DNA from 2 places in the Cryobacterium sp. GrIS_2_6 genome. Region 2 is predicted to be linked to the other one. Evidence: predicted binding sites of a transcription regulator. Region 2 holds the regulator's gene; the other holds the start of a gene.
The links. The regulator LexA, encoded in region 2, represses DNA repair genes until DNA is damaged. The targets are predictions, from matches to a motif close to TCGAACANNTGTTCGA.
Positions count from the first base shown of each region.

Region 1: the regulator LexA is predicted to act here: its motif matches at 4,374-4,389, upstream of RCH22_RS00165 (DUF222 domain-containing protein).

Region 1 covers NZ_JAXCHP010000001.1:21,793-27,997, reverse strand. The annotation lists gene RCH22_RS00180 (formimidoylglutamate deiminase) at 1-749, shown strand, start outside; gene hutI (imidazolonepropionase) at 746-1,939, shown strand; gene RCH22_RS00170 (HutD family protein) at 1,917-2,591, shown strand; gene RCH22_RS00165 (DUF222 domain-containing protein) at 2,693-4,354, opposite strand; partial or broken gene RCH22_RS00160 (hypothetical protein) at 4,580-4,955, opposite strand; gene RCH22_RS00155 (alpha/beta hydrolase) at 5,081-6,064, opposite strand; gene RCH22_RS00150 (TetR/AcrR family transcriptional regulator) at 6,154-6,205, shown strand, end outside.
Region 2 covers NZ_JAXCHP010000001.1:1,974,251-1,987,099, reverse strand. The annotation lists gene RCH22_RS09860 (methyltransferase) at 1-301, opposite strand, end outside; gene hflX (GTPase HflX) at 343-1,902, shown strand; gene RCH22_RS09850 (methylenetetrahydrofolate reductase) at 2,099-3,088, shown strand; gene metE (5-methyltetrahydropteroyltriglutamate--homocysteine S-methyltransferase) at 3,263-5,602, shown strand; gene lexA (transcriptional repressor LexA) at 5,715-6,419, opposite strand; gene RCH22_RS09835 (LysM peptidoglycan-binding domain-containing protein) at 6,742-7,116, shown strand; gene RCH22_RS09830 (histidinol-phosphate transaminase) at 7,225-8,313, shown strand; gene hisB (imidazoleglycerol-phosphate dehydratase HisB) at 8,339-8,977, shown strand; gene hisH (imidazole glycerol phosphate synthase subunit HisH) at 8,974-9,606, shown strand; gene priA (bifunctional 1-(5-phosphoribosyl)-5-((5-phosphoribosylamino)methylideneamino)imidazole-4-carboxamide isomerase/phosphoribosylanthranilate isomerase PriA) at 9,668-10,408, shown strand; gene RCH22_RS09810 (SseB family protein) at 10,392-11,222, shown strand; gene RCH22_RS09805 (DEAD/DEAH box helicase) at 11,281-12,849, shown strand, end outside.

The sequences.
Region 1 (6,205 bases), 2.0 Mb from region 2:
TGCCCCGGTCGGCGATGGCAACGATCCTCGCGGGGTTGCCGGCAACGGTTCCGCTGCACATCCATCTCTCCGAACAGCCCCAGGAGAACGCGGAGTGCCTCGCCGAATACGGCCTCACCCCCACGGGCCTGCTGCACGAACTCGGCGCGCTCACTCCTCGGCTGAGCGTCGTCCACGCGACCCACCTGACCGACACGGACGTGGAACTCCTCGGCACCGCCGGCGTGACGGCCGTGTTCTGCCCGACCACAGAGGCCGACCTGGGCGACGGGATCGGGCCCGCTCGACGCCTGGCGGATGCCGGTGCGCGGCTCGCCCTCGGATCCGACCAGAATGCGGTCGTCGACCCCTTCCTCGAGGCCCGCGGCCTCGAGGCCGGCGAGCGGCTCGCCTCCGGTCGGCGCGGCCGATTCTCGCCACCGGAACTGACCGAGACCCTCACCCGCGGCGGCTACGCGTCGCTCGGGCTCGGGACCGGCGGGCTACAGGTCGGTGCGTGGCTGGACCTCGTCGAACTCGACACGGCGTCGGTCCGCACCGTCGGCGCGGGTCCCGACCAGCTCCCGCTTGTCGCCACCGCGAGCGATGTGCGCCGCGTCATCGTCGGCGGACGTATTGTCGCGAACGATGGGCTTCTCGTGTCGCCCCCTGCCGCCCCCCCAGTCCTGCTCGGTGCGGCGCTGCACCGGCTCGACGACACCATCGCCCGCCTGAACCCGACCCGCCTGACCCCGAAGGAACGCGCATGACCTCCGAACTGATCACCGACATCGGCGAACTGAGCACCTTTGCCGACCACGAGGACCGTCGCACGAACGTCGCGCTCGTGATCGACAACGGCAGGATCGCCTGGATCGGCGACGCCGAGCATCCGCCCGTCGCCGACGTGCGCACGAGTGTCGGCGGGCGGGCCGTGCTGCCCGGGTGGGTCGACTCGCATTCCCACCTCGTCTTCGCCGGCGATCGCTCTGCCGAATTCGAGGCGCGCATGGCCGGGACTAAATATGCCGCCGGCGGCATCAGCACCACCGTGAATGCGACGAGGGCCGCAACGGATGCCCAACTCGAGTCCAATCTCCGAGCCTTGCGCGACGAGGCGCGGGCGCAGGGCACCACCTTCCTCGAGACCAAGACCGGCTACGGCCTCGACGTCGAAACTGAGCGCCGCTCCGCGGAGATCGCCTCTCGTGGGGCGGACGTGGTGACCTTCCTGGGCGCGCATCTGGTTCCGGATGGCATCAGCGCTCGCGACTACCTCGACCTCGTGACCGGCCCGATGTTGGCCGCCGTGACGCCGTGGGTCAGTTTCATCGACGTGTTCTGCGAGCGTGGGGCCTTCAACGTCGAACAATCCCGCGAGGTCCTGCTCGCCGGCCGGGCGGCGGGGCTCGGCCTGCGTGTGCACGGCAACCAGCTCGGGCACGGCGGGGGTGTCGCCCTGGCCGTCGAGCTCGGTGCGGCGAGCGTCGACCACTGCAACTACCTGACTCCCGCCGACTTCGACGCCCTGGCGGCTTCGGACACTGTGGCGACCGTACTGCCGGCCTGTGACCTGTCCACCCGGGAACCGCTCGCGCCGGCCCGCGCGCTCCTCGACGCGGGCATCACCGTCGCGATCGCGACCAACTGCAACCCCGGCACCTCGTACACGACCTCGATGCAGTTCTGCATCGCAACGGCCGTGCTGCAGATGCACCTGACCGTTGAGGAAGCCGTTCGAGCGGCCACTCGCGGCGGCGCCCGCGCCCTCGGGCGTGACTCGGGGGCGGATGCCGTCGGCTCGCTCCGGGTCGGCGGTCGCGCCGATCTGCAGGTGCTTGACGCGCCCTCGATCTCGCACATCGCCTATCGTCCAGGGGTGCCGCTCACCGCCGCCACCTGGCTGCTCGGACAGCGCGTGCTCCCGGCGGTGACCCGTGCCGCCCGAGCCGCCTTCTGAGCCGGACTGGCTCACCCCAGACCAAGCTGATCCGGTCTCCCGCGCGAGCGCCCGGGTTCCCGTCGCCTGGCGAAACAACGGAGGCTGGACCAGCACGGTGGCAGTAGCGCCCCCTGCGGCGACAATGGACGATTTCGAGTGGCGGGTCAGCATCGCGACGATCGCCGGTGACTCGGCATTCTCCGAGTTCGCCGGCATCGACCGATATCTCGTCCCGCTGTCCGAGGCCGGCCTCGACCTGACCATCGACGGCACAGCGCAGCACGTCGGCCAGTACCAGGTTTGCGCCTTCTCCGGGGAAAGCGTGGTCTCGTCGACCGGGTCGGCGGAGAACTCTGAAGACCTGAACCTGATGCTGCGCCGCACCGCCGCGACGGGTTCTCTCCGGGTCGAGCGGCTCACCGGCCCGTTCTCGGTGGCACCGAGTCCCGACGAGAGCGTCCTTGTCGTCGTCCTCGAGGGCGAGGTCGAGATCGACGGCCCGCCAGGGACCGGTACTTCCAGAAGCGCCCAGGGGTCGAACGTCGACACCCTCGGCATCCGCGACGCCGTGCTTGCCAGGTCGGGGCGAGCCTTGACGCTCCGCGGCGGGGCCACAGTGGCTCTTGCGACCATAGTCCTCACGAGCAGTCGCCTAGCCCGAATACCGTGAGACGCCCAGAGCGTGCCTCTGCACGACCGGCAGGGCGGCCGGACCGATAGCAGGTGATCGACGAGAACCGAGCCTCGCTGCTCCAGGTTCATTCGGGCCGGTCAGTCGCGGTTGGGTGGTCCGGTGAGGTCTTGGTGGGCGCGGTGTCGGTTTGGTGGCCGCCAGAGTCGTTGCGGGTCGATGAGTCCGGGGGCCCGCACTTGCGGTGATCCTTTCACCATGCGGATCTCCCACCCGGAGGTGTCGATGGTGTGGTGGTGGAACCAGCACAGGAGCACCCCGTTGTCCACGTTCGTTGGGCCGCCGGTGGCCCACGGCTTCACATGGTGCACCTCGGCCCAGTGCGCCGGGGCCTTGCAGCCGGGGATGATGCAGCCGCCGTCCCGGGCGCTGATGGCCCGGCGCTGCGCCCGGTTGAAGTAGCGCCGTTCCGGACCCAGCTTCAGCACTTGGTTGTTCGCCCCGAACAACACCCCTTGGAAGCCGCCGTCACAGATGCGCTGGTGCACGGTCTTGAGCGACACGGGGGCCTCAACGCCGTCGATCCACCCGACCCCGATCCCGGAGGCGAGGTCGGCCGCGTTCACGTGCACCATCACCGTCGGCGCCGACCCGCCCATGCTGGGCGTGTCCGTGTCCCGGGCTGCGTGTTCGAACAACGCCTGCAGGATGTCGGCGCGTTTCTCCCCGCCCGTGCGGGTGTCCGCGCGCCGCTCCCGCAGCTCCGCCTCGATCACGTCAAGATCCGGGCCCGTGCCGGTCTCGCCGTCCGCAGTCTCGGCGCCGGGGACCAACTGCCCCGAATCCATCAGCGCCTGTTCCTCGGCGGTGGGGAACGCCGGGCGGGCGTGGAAACTCAGGAAAGCGTCGAAGAGGGTGTTCATCACCCCGAACAGTTCCGGTGTCACCCCACCCTTCACCGGATACAACCCGTTCTTGAGTTGTCCGAAGCCGATGTTCGACTTCGCCTCGAACACGTCCTCCTGCGGGAGCACCCCGTCGGGGTCGAGGATGGCCTGCCACTGCGCGACCATGCCCCGCATCAGGTCCGTGGTCACCGGCACTCCTGCCCCGGCCAAATCCTCGGTCTCCGGGGTGATCAGCCCGGCCGCCGAGGCGACCAGGGCACGCTCGGCCGTCAACAAGTCATCCGGCGCCACCCGGTGACTGATCACCTGCAACCCCTCCACGATCAACTCCGCCGTCTCCACACCGATCTCCCCAGCGGTCAGCGCTGCCCCGACCGTCGGGAACAACGGCGGCAACCAGCTGCTCCCGCCGCACGGCCGCGGCAACACCGCGTCGCCGAGCTTCGTGCGCCGCTTCACCTCCCGGGCCGAGACCCGCGTCACCCGGGTGAGCACATCCCACGGACCCTTGCAGCCCATCCGCCAGGCCAGACCCTCGCGGCCGAGCACCCGGGCCCGCCGGTCCACTTCCGTGGCGGTGTTCACCCGGGCCGCATCCACGGTCCGCCCGATGGCCTCCACCGTGCTGAGCGCCTTCACCGCTTCTGTGTCGCTGAGCAACCCGACCGGGATCGCAGCCAGGGCCTCTGCGAGAGCCGCCTGCGCCTCGGCGAGCCGGGCGACAGCATCCGCATGAACCGATGGCACCGACCTGGCCAGCCCCTCCGCGCCCTCGAATCCCACGGCAACCGCCACGGGATGGGCCGACTCGACACCCACGATGGGCTGATCACCCGCGGCCCCGGAACCGGGTGTCTGCGGGGTGTGTGACTGGGGATCTGAAGCTCCTGCCATACCCCGATTCTACCGCAAATCGAACAGGAATGCGAGCCATACTCACCTAATTTCAGGTCAAGCATCCCGAGTTTCGCACCTGAAACGCCCTTACGATTCCAGTGAGATAAAAATCGTTCGATCATGGCCGAACGGCTTGGGTTCAGGGGCAATTCAGATTTGGTCATCTCACCGAAATCGTAAGGCCGACCTGAAATTGAACACGCCGAGCCCGTGGTGGCTCACTCAGGAGATCCGCCCGGGCGACCGTTGCCGGCCCAGGGACCAGTGCGGTTGATCCCGCTCGCGCACAAGAATCTCCTGAGTTAGGCACGCTCGCGCGGGCTTAGTGTCTGCGCGTTCCGGAGCACCAGCGAACTCGCGCAGGTCCCCGCCGCGCTGGGCGGCTTCGAGGACTTCCGCTTCGTCCCCGCCGATGGCCTCTCCGCGGGCGATCAGTCCGGACGCCCGAGAGCGGAATCTGCTTGAGGAAGAGCGAGAGGATGAAGGCGAGCGCGATGAACGGCAGCAGGTACCAGCACACCGGTGCGAGGGCATCCGCGTACGCTGCGACGATTCCGTCCCGCCGTGCTGCCCGCAGCTGGTTGAGCGCCTGCGGGTCCCGGTGAACCAGGCGATCACGAAGGCGATAACGCCGACGGAGATGTTGATGCAGAACGCCCACTGCCAGGTCAGGTGGTCGACGAACAGGTCGCCGAGCAGCGGGCGACTGACCGCGCGCTCGTCCTACTTATCGAAGGCGTTCACGAACCTGACGCTCGCCGCCGAGATTTCGGCGCGCGCGGCATCCTGGGAGATGGACGACTCTCCATCCCCGGACTGCGGGCCGTAGTCGCCGAAGAACGCGTGCACGCCGCCCTCGATCACGAGGTATCGCGCATCCGCCGGCAGCGACGCTTTCGACGTGCTGATCTTGTCCGGAGTCGCCAGACCGTCGTTCGTACCGGAGATCGACAGCACGCTGGCGCCCAGCCCGCTCAGGTCGTTCGCGGGGTATGAGGCGAAAAACAACAATCCGACAACCGGGTCTGTCGACGCACCGGCGAAAGACTGGGCATCCATCGCCGCGACAGTCCCGCCGAGAGAGTGGCCGCCGACCACCCAACGCGCAACCGGCGGATGCGCGGCGCGCGCCGACCCGAATGCTCCCGTCGAGAGGAACGCAATCCCGAACGGCTGCTTGGGGATAACGACCACGTGCCCGGCCTCGGCGAGAGGGCGCAGCATGGCCGCGTATGCGCGAGCGTCAACGCGCGCTCCGGGCTGGAAGAACACCCCGACGTTGCTCGCGGTTCCCGTGGGCTGAAGGACGATCTGGTCGGCCGTCTCGGTCACGGTCACGCTCGTGTCGGAGTCCATCGCGGACAGGGCCGGCTCAACGGCCGACAACGGCACGAGCCACCAGGCCAGCACGATCACTCCGAGCGACAGCCCAACAATCACACCCCGGAAACCCTTGCGCCCGCGATGCCGCACCGCACGCGTGAGCCAGGAGCGCAGCGCAACCGCAAGACTGACGGCACAGGTGAGGACGAGGAAGACCAGGTACGCCGGATGCCCGTGCACAAGCATCGACCCGGTCGACAGTGCCGCCCCGGCAGTGACGATCACGCCGAGCGTCGCCACGACGCGGGCGGCCCAGAAGAAGGCCATGTCGACTCGGCCGGCTGTCGCCCCGGCCGCCGACCGGATTCTGCGCGTGTCGGTCATGGGGAAATTATCCCAACGGCGCCCGTCGCGAATCTACCTAAATGTATTAGGCAAAATTAATGTAGCATTAGCAAAATGGAAAGGTTCTCATGGCACGCGCAGGACTGACCGCGGAGCGCCTGACCCGGGCGGGCGCTGAAC
Region 2 (12,849 bases):
GCCGCACGAGGTCGAGGGCGCGTTCGTTGACGTCGACCGCCCAGATCGTGGCGCGCGGCGAAGCGAGCGCGAGGTGGAAGCTGATCGGACCCCAGCCGCAGCCGAGGTCGAGGAAGTCGCCCCCCGGCGGCGGCGCAGGCGTGTTCTCGAGGAGTACCTTGGTGCCCGTGTCGATGTGGTCGGGACTGAACACCGAGTTGGCGGTCGTGACCTCCCGCGCCTGGCCTCCCAGGTGCACGGTCACCTGCTGCAGCCTGAGCTTACTGTCGGGTGCAGGGGTGAAGTAATGGTCGGAGGGCATAGAGGGAACCTACCGCTCTTCGAGGAAGTAAGGTTAAAGGAATGATTGAACCAGTTGAAACCCCGGACGACGATGTTGTGGCACGGGTCCTTGCCAGTGCCGATTCCAAGGCCGCCGGCTATTCCCTCTTCCGCAGCGGGAGCGCCCAGGCCCTCGACGCCGAGCCCCGCTCCGACGAACACGATGACGGCCATGACGGCGCCCAGCTCGACCGCGAAGACCGCAACGCCCTCCGCCGCGTTCCCAGCCTCTCCACCGAGCTCGAGGACGTCACCGAGGTCGAATACCGGCAGCTGCGCCTCGAAAACGTTATTCTGATCGGCCTGTACACCCAGGGCACCGTCGCGGACGCCGAGAACTCCATGCGCGAACTCGCTGCCCTCGCCGAGACGGCGGGCGCCACCGTGCTCGACGGCCTCATGCAGCGCCGCGCCACCCCGGACACGAGCACCTACCTCGGCAAGGGCAAGGCGCAGGAACTCGCCGGCATCGTCAAGGCCCTCGGCGCTGACACCGTCATCGCCGACACCGAACTCGCGCCCAGCCAGCGACGCGCCCTCGAGGACGTCGTCAAGGTCAAGGTCATCGATCGCACCGCCACGATCCTCGACATCTTCAGCCAGCACGCCAAGAGCAGGGAGGGCAAGGCCCAGGTCGAACTCGCCCAGCTCGAATACCTGCTGCCCCGCCTCCGAGGCTGGGGCGACTCGATGTCGCGCCAGGCCGGTGGCCAGGTCGGCGGAACCGGTGCCGGAATGGGTTCCCGCGGCCCCGGCGAGACGAAGATCGAACTCGACCGTCGTCGCATCCACACCCGGATGTCCCGGCTGCGCAAGCAGATCCTGGCCATGAAGCCAGCCCGCGAGGCCAAGCGCGCCAACCGCAAGCGCAACGCCGTGCCCTCCGTCGCCATCGTCGGATACACGAACGCCGGCAAGTCGAGCCTGCTGAACCGGATCACCCGGGCCGGCGTGCTCGTCGAGAACTCCCTCTTCGCCACGCTCGACGCGACCGTGCGGAAGTCGACCACGAGCGACGGGCGCCTGTACACGCTGACCGACACCGTCGGCTTCGTCCGCAACCTGCCGCACCAACTCGTCGAGGCCTTCCGGTCGACCCTTGAAGAGGTCGCCGACGCCGACGTCATCGTGCACGTCGTCGACGCCTCCCATCCCGACCCGGCGAGCCAGCTCGCGACGGTCCGCGAGGTCATCGGTGAGGTCGGCGCCCGGGAGATCCCTGAGCTCGTCGTCTTCAACAAGAGCGACCTCGTCACCGACGACGATCGTCTCGTGCTGCGCGGCCTCTGGCCGAAGGGCATCTTCGTCTCCACTCGCACGGGTGAGGGCGTCGAGGAGGTGCTCGCCGCGATCGCCGGACTGCTTCCGCGCCCCTCCATCGAACTCGACCTGCTCATTCCCTACGAGCGCGGCGACCTGATCGCGATGCTGCACGCCCAGGGCACGGTGCTCACGACGGACTACGCCGAAACCGGCACCCGGGTGCGCGCCCTCGTTACGACGGAGATCCAGTCCCAGTTCGCACCGTTCGCCGTCGCACCGGTGGCCGCTGTGCCCGCCGTCGCAAGCGGAACCAGGTAACGAACGGTCACACTCGTGCAATCCGATTAAGGGATTGCTAGAGTTTTCTTCAATCGTTGCCGACGGATTTCTTCCGCCGGCATGGTGCGACAGCCGAGCCCGGCACCCGCCCGCGAACACCCGCCAGGGCTTCCTGGCGGTCCGCGGCCGCCCGGCCATTCAGTGCACACACTGGCTACTGTCGAATGAGGAATGAATGTCCACTCCAACGGACTCCGCCCGCACACGGCGCATCCCCTTCTCGTTCGAGCTGTATCCGCCCAAGACGGATGCTGCAGCATCCGCTCTCGCGACGACGATCGACCATCTCGCGGCGGCGGGCCCCGACTTCCTCTCGGTCACCTACGGAGCCAACGGATCCTCACGCCGCTCCTCGCTCGACGTGCTCAGCCGCATCCTCCGCACGACGAACGTCGAAGCGATGGCCCACCTCACCTGCGTCGGTTCCACCCACGACGAGGCGAACCGGCTGATCCGCGAGTTCCTCGACGCGGGAGTGCGCAGCTTCCTCGCCCTCCGCGGCGACCCGCCTGCCGGCACGAAGGAGGGCGAGGCGTTCCTCGGCGACTTCGGCAGCGCCGCCGAACTCGTGCAGCTCATCCACCGGGTTCAGGCCGAGAAATCGCCATACCGCGAGACGATCATCCCCGGTATCCCCGCCGCACGCGCCGTCAAGCCCGGCCACGAGAAGGTGCGGATCGCCGTCGCGGCGTTCCCGAACGGCCACCCCCGGTCACGCTCATCGGCGCAGGATATCGATACCCTGCTCGCCAAGCAGGCCGCGGGCGCGAACCTCGGCATCACCCAGCTCTTCTTCCACGCCGACCACTTCCTGAGCTTCGTCCAGCGCGCCAGGGAGGCCGGAGTGCTCTTCCCGATCCTGCCCGGCATCATGCCGGTGACCAGCCCGGCCAGGCTGCGGCGGATCATCGAACTCTCCGGTGAGCAGATGCCCGCAGACCTGTCCATCCGGCTCGAGATCGAACCGACCAAGGAGGGACAGCGCGAGATCGGCATCCAGCACGCCGTCGACCTCGCCAGCCAGGTGATCGCCGGCGGCGCCCCCGGGCTGCACCTCTACGCCTTCAACCAGCACGAAACCGTACTGGAGGTACTCGACGGCTGCGGCCTGCTCGGCGCGCCGGCTCCGGTCCGGACGCCGACGGCACTGCCCACGATCGTGTAACCCGGCCTGGCGCCCTGCCCCGGTCGCCATCGCCATCATCGCTCCCGCTCCGCCGAACGCCGTACGGGCGCCTCGGGTTTCCGTCGCGCCAGAAAGCACCCGGCCCGCCGCGGCATCCGCCCCACACACCACCCGCCAGCATCCGCTGCACCGCCCAACCGCAAAGGAAACGTTATGACCAGCACTGCCCCGTTCCCCGCAGGCACCATCCTCGGCTACCCGCGCATCGGCCCGCGCCGCGAACTCAAGAAGGCCGTCGAATCTTTCTGGGCCGGCACGTCGAGCGCCGCCGAACTCGAGGCCGCCGCGGCCGGACTCCGCCAGGCCACCCGCGACCGCCTCGCCGCCCTCGGCCTCGGCCGCACCGACTCCGCCATCCCGGAGTCGTTCTCCTACTACGACCAGATGCTCGACGCGCTGTGCGCGGTCGGCGCCGTGCCCGCCCGCTTCGCCGGACTCGTCGACGCCGACGGGCACATCGACCTCGCCGGTTACTTCACCCTCGCCCGCGGCGAGGGGGACAGCCTCCCGCTCGAGATGACCAAGTGGTTCGACTCGAACTACCACTACCTCGTGCCCGAGATCGGTCCGGAAACGGAGTTCTCCCTCTCGAGTGACCGCATCGTGAGCGAATTCGAGGAGGCACGCGCGGCCGGCTACCTGACCCGGCCCGTCATCGTCGGGCCGGTCACCTTCCTGCTGCTCAGCAAGCCGAGCGACGAAGCCCCCGCGGGCTTCGAGCCCATCGACCGGATCGAGGACCTCATTCCCGTGTACGCGACCTTGTTGCAGCGCCTCGCCGCCGCCGGTGCCGAGTGGGTGCAGCTCGACGAACCCGGCCTCGTCAGCGAGAGCATCCACGTGCCCCGCGCTGAGACCCTCAGCGCCGTGCAGTGGGCGTATGGGACTCTCGGGCACCTCGCCCAGCGCCCGGCGATCTTCGTCGCCGCTCCCTACGGTAGCCTCGGCGACGCCCTCCCCGTACTCGCCGCCGCACCGATCGAGGCCATCGGCCTTGATCTCGTCCGCGGCACGCTCCCCGAGACGGCCCAGGGGCTCGACGGGAAGACCCTCGTCGCCGGTGTCATCGACGGGCACAACATCTGGCGCGGTGACCTGGCGGATGCATTCGCTCAGCTCACCGGGGCCGGCACCCTGTCGGCGCGGGTCACCGTCTCGACCTCGACGAGCCTCCAGCACGTCCCGCACACCGTCGCCGACGAGACCGCGCTCGGCGCCGAACTGGTGAGCTGGCTCGCCTTCGCCGACGAGAAGGTCGGCCAGGTTGTGACCCTCGCCCGCGGCCTGGCCGACGGTCGGGAGGCCATCACGGCCGAACTGGACGCCGCGACCGCCGCACTCGCCGCCCGCAGCGCCGCCCCCGGCGTCCGCGACGGTGCCGTGAGGGCCCGTGCCGCGGAGCTCACGGACGCCTCGTACAGCCGAGGCGTTTACGCCGACAGGCTCGCCGCCCAGGAGACCGCACTCGCGCTGCCCTTCCTGCCGACGACGACCATCGGCTCCTTCCCGCAGACCGGGGAGATCCGCCGTGCCCGCGCCCGCTTCCTCACCGGAGTGCTCAGCGCAGCCGAATACCGCGACCTGATGCGCGCGGAGATCGCCCGGGTCGTCGCCCTGCAGGAGGAGATCGGCCTCGACGTGCTCGTGCACGGCGAACCCGAGCGCAACGACATGGTGCAATACTTCGCCGAGAACCTCGACGGCTTCGCGGTCACCGAGAACGGCTGGGTCCAGTCCTACGGCAGCCGCTGCACCCGCCCGTCCATCCTGTGGGGCGATGTCTCCCGCCCGAAACCGATCACCGTCGAGTGGTCGACCTACACGCAGGGGCTGACGGAGAAGCCGGTCAAGGGCATGTTGACCGGACCGGTCACCATCCTCGCCTGGTCCTTCGTGCGCGACGACCAGCCCCTCGGCGAGACGGCGCGCCAGGTCGCTCTCGCCCTCCGCGACGAGATCGCCGACCTCGAGGCCGCCGGAATCGGCATCATCCAGGTCGACGAGCCGGCCCTGCGCGAACTGCTTCCGCTCAAGAAGGCCGGCCACGCCGACTACCTCGACTGGTCCGTCGGCTCGTTCCGGCTCGCGACCGCCGGGGTGCAGGACGCGACCCAGATCCACACCCACCTCTGCTACTCCGAGTTCGGCGTCGTGCTCGAGGCGATCCGCGCTCTCGACGCCGACGTGACGAGCATCGAGGCGGCCCGCTCCCGGATGGAGGTCGTGACGGACATCCAGGCCAACGGCTTCGACCACGGCATCGGCCCGGGTGTCTACGACATCCACTCGCCGCGGGTGCCGGGCGTTGCCGAGCTGACGGAGCTGCTCGACCGTGCCGTCGCCGCCATCCCGACCGGTCAGGTCTGGGTGAACCCGGATTGCGGGCTCAAGACCCGCGGCTACACGGAGACGGTCGAGTCTCTCGGAAACATGATCGAGGCCACCCGCATCGTGCGCGCCCGCCTCGCCGCAGGCATCCCCGCCCTCGCCTGATCCTCTTCGCGGCGAACACCCACCGCGCGAGATGCACCATTTCCGCCGCTTCGCGCCAGGCATGCCTGGCGCGAAGCGGCGCAGTTGGCGCGCACGGGGGAATTACAGGGGACTACAGGGACCGCAGGACGGCGACGATCTTGCCGAGGATCTCGGCGTGGTCACCGAGGATCGGCTCGAAGTTGGTGTTCCTCGGCAGCAGCCAGGTGTGGCCGTCACGCTGCCGGAAGACCTTCACCGTCGCCTCGCCATCGAGCATCGCGGCGACGATCTCGCCGTTCTCCGCGGTCTTCTGCTGGCGGACGACGACCCAGTCGCCGTCCATAATCGCGGCGTCGATCATCGATTCGCCGACGACCTTGAGCATGAACAGCTCGCCCTTGCCGACAAGCTGGCGCGGGAGCGGGAAGATCTCGTCGACCTGCTGGTCGGCCATGATCGGAACACCGGCCGCGATCCGCCCGACGAGCGGCACCATTGCCGCGTCGCCCACCGGGGTTCCCTGCTGGAAGTTCTCCGCGGCGCCGGCCGCGGTGTCCTCTGGCGACTGCGGCAGCTCGATCAGGACCTCGAGCGCCCGGGGCCGGTTCGGGTCCCTGCGCAGGTAGCCGCTCAGCTGGAGTTGGTTGAGCTGGTGGGTGACGCTCGACAGCGACGACAGGCCGACGGCGTCACCGATCTCCCGCATGCTCGGTGGATAGCCGCGCTGGCCGACAGATCGCTGGATCACGTCCATGATCGCGCGCTGCTTGTCGCTGAGGCTCTTCCTCCGACGTGTTCCGCCTCGTTCGGGGGAACTGCCGGTGAACGGGGTCACGCTGTCCGGGGTCACGCTGTCCTGGGTCACGATGTCGCTCCTGTCGGTGGCGGTGGGCGGTGGCGGGCGGTCGCCCCGGCGGATGCCGTGAGGCGACCGTATCCAAATGTCAGTGGTCGCTGGTTGAGTTCACACCAGTCAATCGAAACTGTAACCAGCTTGGGGCGAAGTACAGACATTCATTCGAGTGTGTCGTGTACTTCACCCCGATAATAACCGGAGAAAGTCTTGATTGTTCGAACAATCGAATATATATTCGGAACATAGCTTCGTATCCGGCTCTCCCGGCCGAGAGCCGGATACGAATACACAGGAGGCAGACATGAACACAACAATCGAGCTGGCCCCGGGGGCGCACACCCGGCTGCGCATCACCCGGCGCGGTCGTGCCGTGCTGACCGCGATCGCCGGCGTCCCCCTCGTCGTCGGCGCGCTTGCCCTCGCCCTCAACGGCGGACTCGCCGCCGCAGACGGCAGCACCTTGAGCGGCAGCAGCATGAGCGCCGACACGGGCGGAAGTGCGACGACGTTCGACTACGTCACGATCCAGTCGGGCCAGTCGTTGTGGCAGCTTGCCGAGCGCATCGCCCCCTCTGCCGATCCGCGCGAGGTGATCGCCGAGATCGTCAACCTGAACCAGCTGCCCTCTGAGAGCGTGCAGCCGGGCCAACGACTGGCCCTCCCGGCCGAATACTGAGCAAGCCGGATAGTGAGCAAGTCGGATACTGAAGCACCGGAGTACTGAGCAAGCCGAATACTGAACCACGGGCAATATGACCCGCCGGTGCTGAGGCCCATCGGTAATATGGGGGGAGTGACCAGTCTCAACGACCTGCCCCTCCGCGACAATCTTCGCGGGCTCACTCCCTATGGGGCGCCGCAGCTGCACGTGCCGGTCGCACTCAACGTGAATGAGAACACCCACGGCATCCCCGAGGACGTGGCCGTTGACATCGCCGCAGCACTGGCCGCCGCGATCCGGGGGATCAACCGGTACCCGGACCGGGAATTCACGGAACTGCGCGAGGCGATGGCCCGCTACCTCGGACACGGTCTCACCCGTCAGAACATCTGGGCCGCCAACGGCTCCAACGAGGTTCTCCAGCAGGTGCTGCAGGCCTTCGGCGGGCCGGGACGCACCCTCCTCGGTTTCGCCCCCACCTACTCGATGTACCCGTTGCTCGCCTCGGGAACCGGAACGCGCTGGGTCGCCGGTGACCGCGACGCCGACTTCGAACTCACCCCGAAGCGCGCCGTCGACTGGGTCAACCGGGTCAATCCCGACCTCGTCTTCCTGTGCTCCCCGAACAACCCGACCGGCACCCCGCTCTCTCTCGAAGTGATCGCCGCCGTCTACGACGCCTGTGACGGCATCGTGGTCGTCGACGAGGCCTACGCCGAATTCGCTCCGGTGGGGACGGCATCCGCTCTCACCCTGCTGCCCGGCCGGGAACGCCTGCTGGTCTCCCGCACGATGAGCAAGGCCTTTGCGTTCGCCGGGGCCCGGGTGGGCTACCTCGCCGCCGACCCGGCCGTGACGGATGCGCTGCGGCTCGTGCGCCTGCCGTACCACCTCTCCGCGCTGACCCAGGCCGCGGCCGTCGCCGCTTTCGCGCACACGACGGAGATGCTGCGCATGGTCGACGACATCCGCGGCCAGCGCGACCGCCTCGTCACCGAACTGCACCGGCTGGGCTACCGCCCCTTGCGGAGCTGGAGCAATTTCGTGCTGTTCGGCGGGGTCTCCGACCCGCGCGGAACCTTCGAGGCTCTGCTCGCCGAGGGCATCCTCGTGCGCGACGTCGGGATCCCCGGCCACCTGCGGGTCACGGCCGGCACCGAGCGCGAGACGAGCGTATTCCTCGACGCCCTCGAAGCACTGGGCCACGCGTAACCGCCCGGGCCAATAAACTAGCCGCATGAGCTCACAGTCACCGGCCGCACAGTCATCGACCGCACAGGCCCGCATCGCGCACCTGCAGCGGGAGACGAGCGAGTCGAGCATCGACCTGACGATCAACCTCGACGGCACCGGCGTCTCTGACATTCACACCTCGGTGCCGTTCTACGACCACCTGCTCACCGCGTTCGCCAAGCACTCCCTGACCGACCTAACCGTGCGGGCGTCGGGGGACATCGAGATCGATGTGCACCACACCGTCGAAGACGTCGCCATCGTGCTCGGACTCGCCATCCGGCAGGCGCTCGGTGACAAGTCCGGCATCTCCCGCTACGGCGACGCGCTCGTGCCCCTCGACGACGCCCTCGCCCAGGCTGTCGTCGACATCTCCGGCCGTCCGTACCTCGTGCACACCGGGGAGCCTGCCGGCTTCGAGTTCCACCTCATCGGCGGGCACTTCACCGGCTCGATGGTGCGCCACGTCTTCGAGGCGATCGCATTCAACGCGGCCCTCACCGTGCACGTCACCGTGCTCGGCGGTCGTGACCCGCACCACATTGCCGAGGCCGAATTCAAGGCCTTCGCCCGCGCGTTCCGCCAGGCCAAGGCCTACGACCCGCTCGTCTCCGGCATCCCCTCGACCAAGGGCGCCTTGTGACGAGCGTCGTCGTCTTCGACTACGGCACGGGAAACGTGCACTCGGCCGTCAAGGCTCTCGAACTCGCCGGCGCCGACGTGACCCTGACGAGCGACCGCCGCACAGCCCTCGAGGCTTCCGGCCTCGTCGTGCCCGGCGTCGGAGCGTTCAGCGCCGTGATGAGCGCCCTCACCGCCGTGCGCGGCGACGAGATCGTCGACCGCCGCATCGCCGGGGGACGGCCGGTGCTCGGCATCTGCGTCGGCATGCAGGTCCTGTTCGAGCACGGCGTCGAACGCGGCTCGGACACCGAGGGACTCGGCGAATGGCCAGGCACCGTCGCCCAGCTGCCCGCCAAGATCCTGCCGCACATGGGCTGGAACACCGTCACCCCCGACCCGGACTCGCGCCTCTTCGCCGGGATCGAGGACGAGCGGTTCTACTTCGTGCACTCCTTCGCCGCCCAGGAGTGGACGCTCGAGGTCACGCCGCCGTTCCCGCGGCCCCGGCTCACCTGGGCGGAACATGGCGGACCGTTCCTCGCCGCTGTCGAGAACGGACCGCTCTCCGCGACCCAGTTCCACCCGGAGAAATCGGGCGAGGCCGGCATCCGCCTGCTGAAGAACTGGATCGGCACCCTGCGGGACTGACCGTCCCCTCTCGCTTTTGTTCGGCGGCCCGGCCGCACCCATCCCTGATCTGAGGACTACCGTGACTGAAACCACCACCCGCCTCGTCCTGCTCCCGGCTGTCGACGTCGCGGACGGCAAGGCCGTGCGCCTCACCCAGGGCGAGGCCGGGACCGAGACCAACTACGGCGACCCCGTCGACGCCGCCCTCGACTGGGCGAGGCAGGGCGCCGAGTGGATCCACCTCGTCGACCTCGACGCGGCCTTCGGGCGCGGCACGAATACCGACGTGATCAGCCGGGTCATCCGCGAGGTCTCCGGAGTCAAGATCGAACTGTCCGGCGGGATCCGCGACGACGCCTCCCTGCACGCGGCGCTCGGCGCGGGCGTCAGCCGGATCAACCTCGGCACGGCGGCCCTGGAGAACCCGGACTGGGCTGGCCGCGTGATCGCCGAACACGGTGACCAGGTCGCCGTCGGCCTGGACGTGCGCGGCACGACCCTTGCCGCCCGCGGTTGGACGAAGGAGGGCGGCGACCTCTGGGAGGTGCTCGCCCGCCTCGAGGAAGCGGGCTGCTCCCGTTACGTCGTGACCGACGTCACCAAGGACGGTACTCTGCAGGGTCCGAACCTCGACCTGCTCCGGCAGGTGCTCGCGCACACCGACCGTCCCGTCGTCGCCTCCGGCGGCATCTCGAGCCTGGCCGACCTCGTCGCCCTGCGCGAGCTGGTCCCGCTCGGACTCGAGGGCGCGATCGTGGGCAAGGCGCTCTACGCGGGCGCCTTCACCCTCGGTGAGGCCCTGGATGTCGCCGGCCGTTAATCTCGGATCGACCGGCCTCCCCGGGGGCCCAGAAGGCCAGGGCGGCCCCGGTCGCGCCGGCGTCCCTGCCGACTCCGCCGGGCAGCCCTGGGCCGGCCGTGCCTTCGAAGCCAACGACCACGCCGACGACGACGGATCGGCCCCGCTCGACCTCCTCGCCGCCCTCGCCCGCTACCGCGACCGGGAGTCCGGGGAGGAGGCCGTCGTCGACGCGATCCGCTCGTCCCGGCTGCTGATCCCGCTCGTGACGGCGCTCGGCGACGCCGGGCACACCGACGCCGGTCTCCTCGTCGACAAGACCCAGGAACTCTCGGTCATCACGGTCGCCGGACCGGACGGTCGGAACGTGCTCCCGGTGTTCACCTCGGCCGAAGCCATGGCCGCGTGGAACAGTGCGGCGCGGCCGGTGCCGGCCGACGGCATCCGGATCGCCCTCGCCGCTGCGCAGGAGAACACCGACCTCGTCGTGCTCGACCCGACCGCGCCGACCGAATACGTCGTGCGGCGGCCGGCCCTGTGGGCGATCGCCCAGGGCCAGCCGTGGACGCCGAGCTACGCGAGCCGTGCCGTCGCCGACGCCTTCGCGGCGTCGATCACGAGCGAGCTGAGCGTGCTCGGCGTCGCGCTCTCAGCCGGCGACCCGCTCGGCCGGCTCGCCGGGCCAGAGCTCGTGGTGCGCCTCGAGCTCGTCGACGGCCTGACCCGCGCCGAACTCGACGCGACGCTCGCCCGCCTCGCCGCGCGCTGGTCGGCGAACGACACGATCGCCACCCAGGTCGATTCCCTGCGCGTGCAGCTCGCCGCGTCGAGCTGACCGGGCCGGTCGCTGCGTACACGGGCCGATTGTCAGGGGTGGGCGGGAAGATGGAGAGATGACCGAGGTCCTGCAGAGATTCTCGCCCGCCACTCGGGCCTGGTTCGGCCAGGCCTTCGCCGCGCCGACCGAGGCCCAGCTCGGCGCCTGGGACGCCATCACCCGTGGCTCGCACGCGCTCGTCGTGGCCCCGACCGGCTCGGGCAAGACCCTCGCGGCGTTCCTGTGGGCCATCGACCGGCTGGCGACGCCGGCTCCTGAGCCTTCCGCGGCCACGGATGCTGCCGGGACGGTCGCCGCCCCGCTGCCGCGCACCCGGGTGCTCTACATCTCCCCGCTCAAGGCGCTCGGCGTCGACGTCGAACGGAACCTTCGCGCTCCGCTCGTCGGCATCACCCAGGCCGCTGCCCGGCTCGGCTTCCCTCCGGTCACGGTGACCGTCGGCGTGCGCTCGGGGGACACCCCGGCCGCCGACCGGCGCAGCCTCGTCAAGATGCCCCCCGACATCCTGATCACGACCCCCGAGTCGCTGTTCCTGATGCTCACCTCCGCCGCCCGGGACTCCCTGCGCGGCGTCGACACCGTCATCATCGACGAGGTTCACGCCGTCGCGTCGAGCAAGCGCGGCGCCCACCTCGCCGTCTCCCTCGAACGCCTCGACGAGCTGCTCGCGCGGCCGGCGCAGCGGATCGGCCTCTCGGCGACCGTCCGCCCGGCCGCGGAGGTTGCCCGCTTCCTCGGCGGCGCTGCCCCCGTGCAGATCGTCAATCCCGCTGCGGGCAAGCGCTTCGACCTCCGCGTCGTCGTCCCCGTCGACGACATGACCCAGCTGGGCCCCGTTCCCGAACGGGAGGGGTCGACAGCGGCCGCCGCGCCGCAGGCCGGTTCGATCTGGCCGCACGTCGAAGAAGCCATCGTCGACGAGGTGCTCGCGCATTCCTCGTCGATCGTCTTCGCGAACTCGCGCCGCCTCGCCGAGCGACTGACCGCGCGCTTCAACGAGATCTACGCCGGGCGCCTGGCGGATGCCGCGGAGCACGGCGCGGGCGAGCTCGCGCCGGTCGGTGCCGGGCTCGCACCGGCATCCGCTGCCGAGGGCGCTGCAGCGGGCGCAGCCGTTGAGGGCTCTGTCGGTGAGGGTTCGGTCGGTGAGGGCTCAGCACGCGGTTCAGCGGGCCCTGCGCGGCCGCCGGCAGACCTGATGGGAGCGAGCGGCCAGAGCGCAGGGGCCGAGCCCCTGCTCGCCCGCGCGCACCACGGCTCGGTGAGTAAGGAACAGCGTTCGATGATCGAGGAGGACCTCAAGGCCGGGCGGCTGCGCTGCGTCGTCGCGACGTCGAGCCTCGAACTCGGCATCGATATGGGCGCCGTCGACCTCGTCGTGCAGGTCGAGTCTCCGCCCTCTGTCGCGAGCGGGCTGCAGCGGGTCGGCCGCGCCGGGCACCAGGTCGGCGAGATCTCCCGCGGCGTCATCTACCCCAAGCACCGTGCCGACCTCATCCACGCCGCCGTCGCCGCCGAGCGGATGGTCGCCGGACTGATCGAGTCGATCGCGGTGCCCTCCAACCCGCTCGACATTCTCGCCCAGCAGACCGTCGCCGCGGTGGCGCTCGAGCCGATCCAGGCC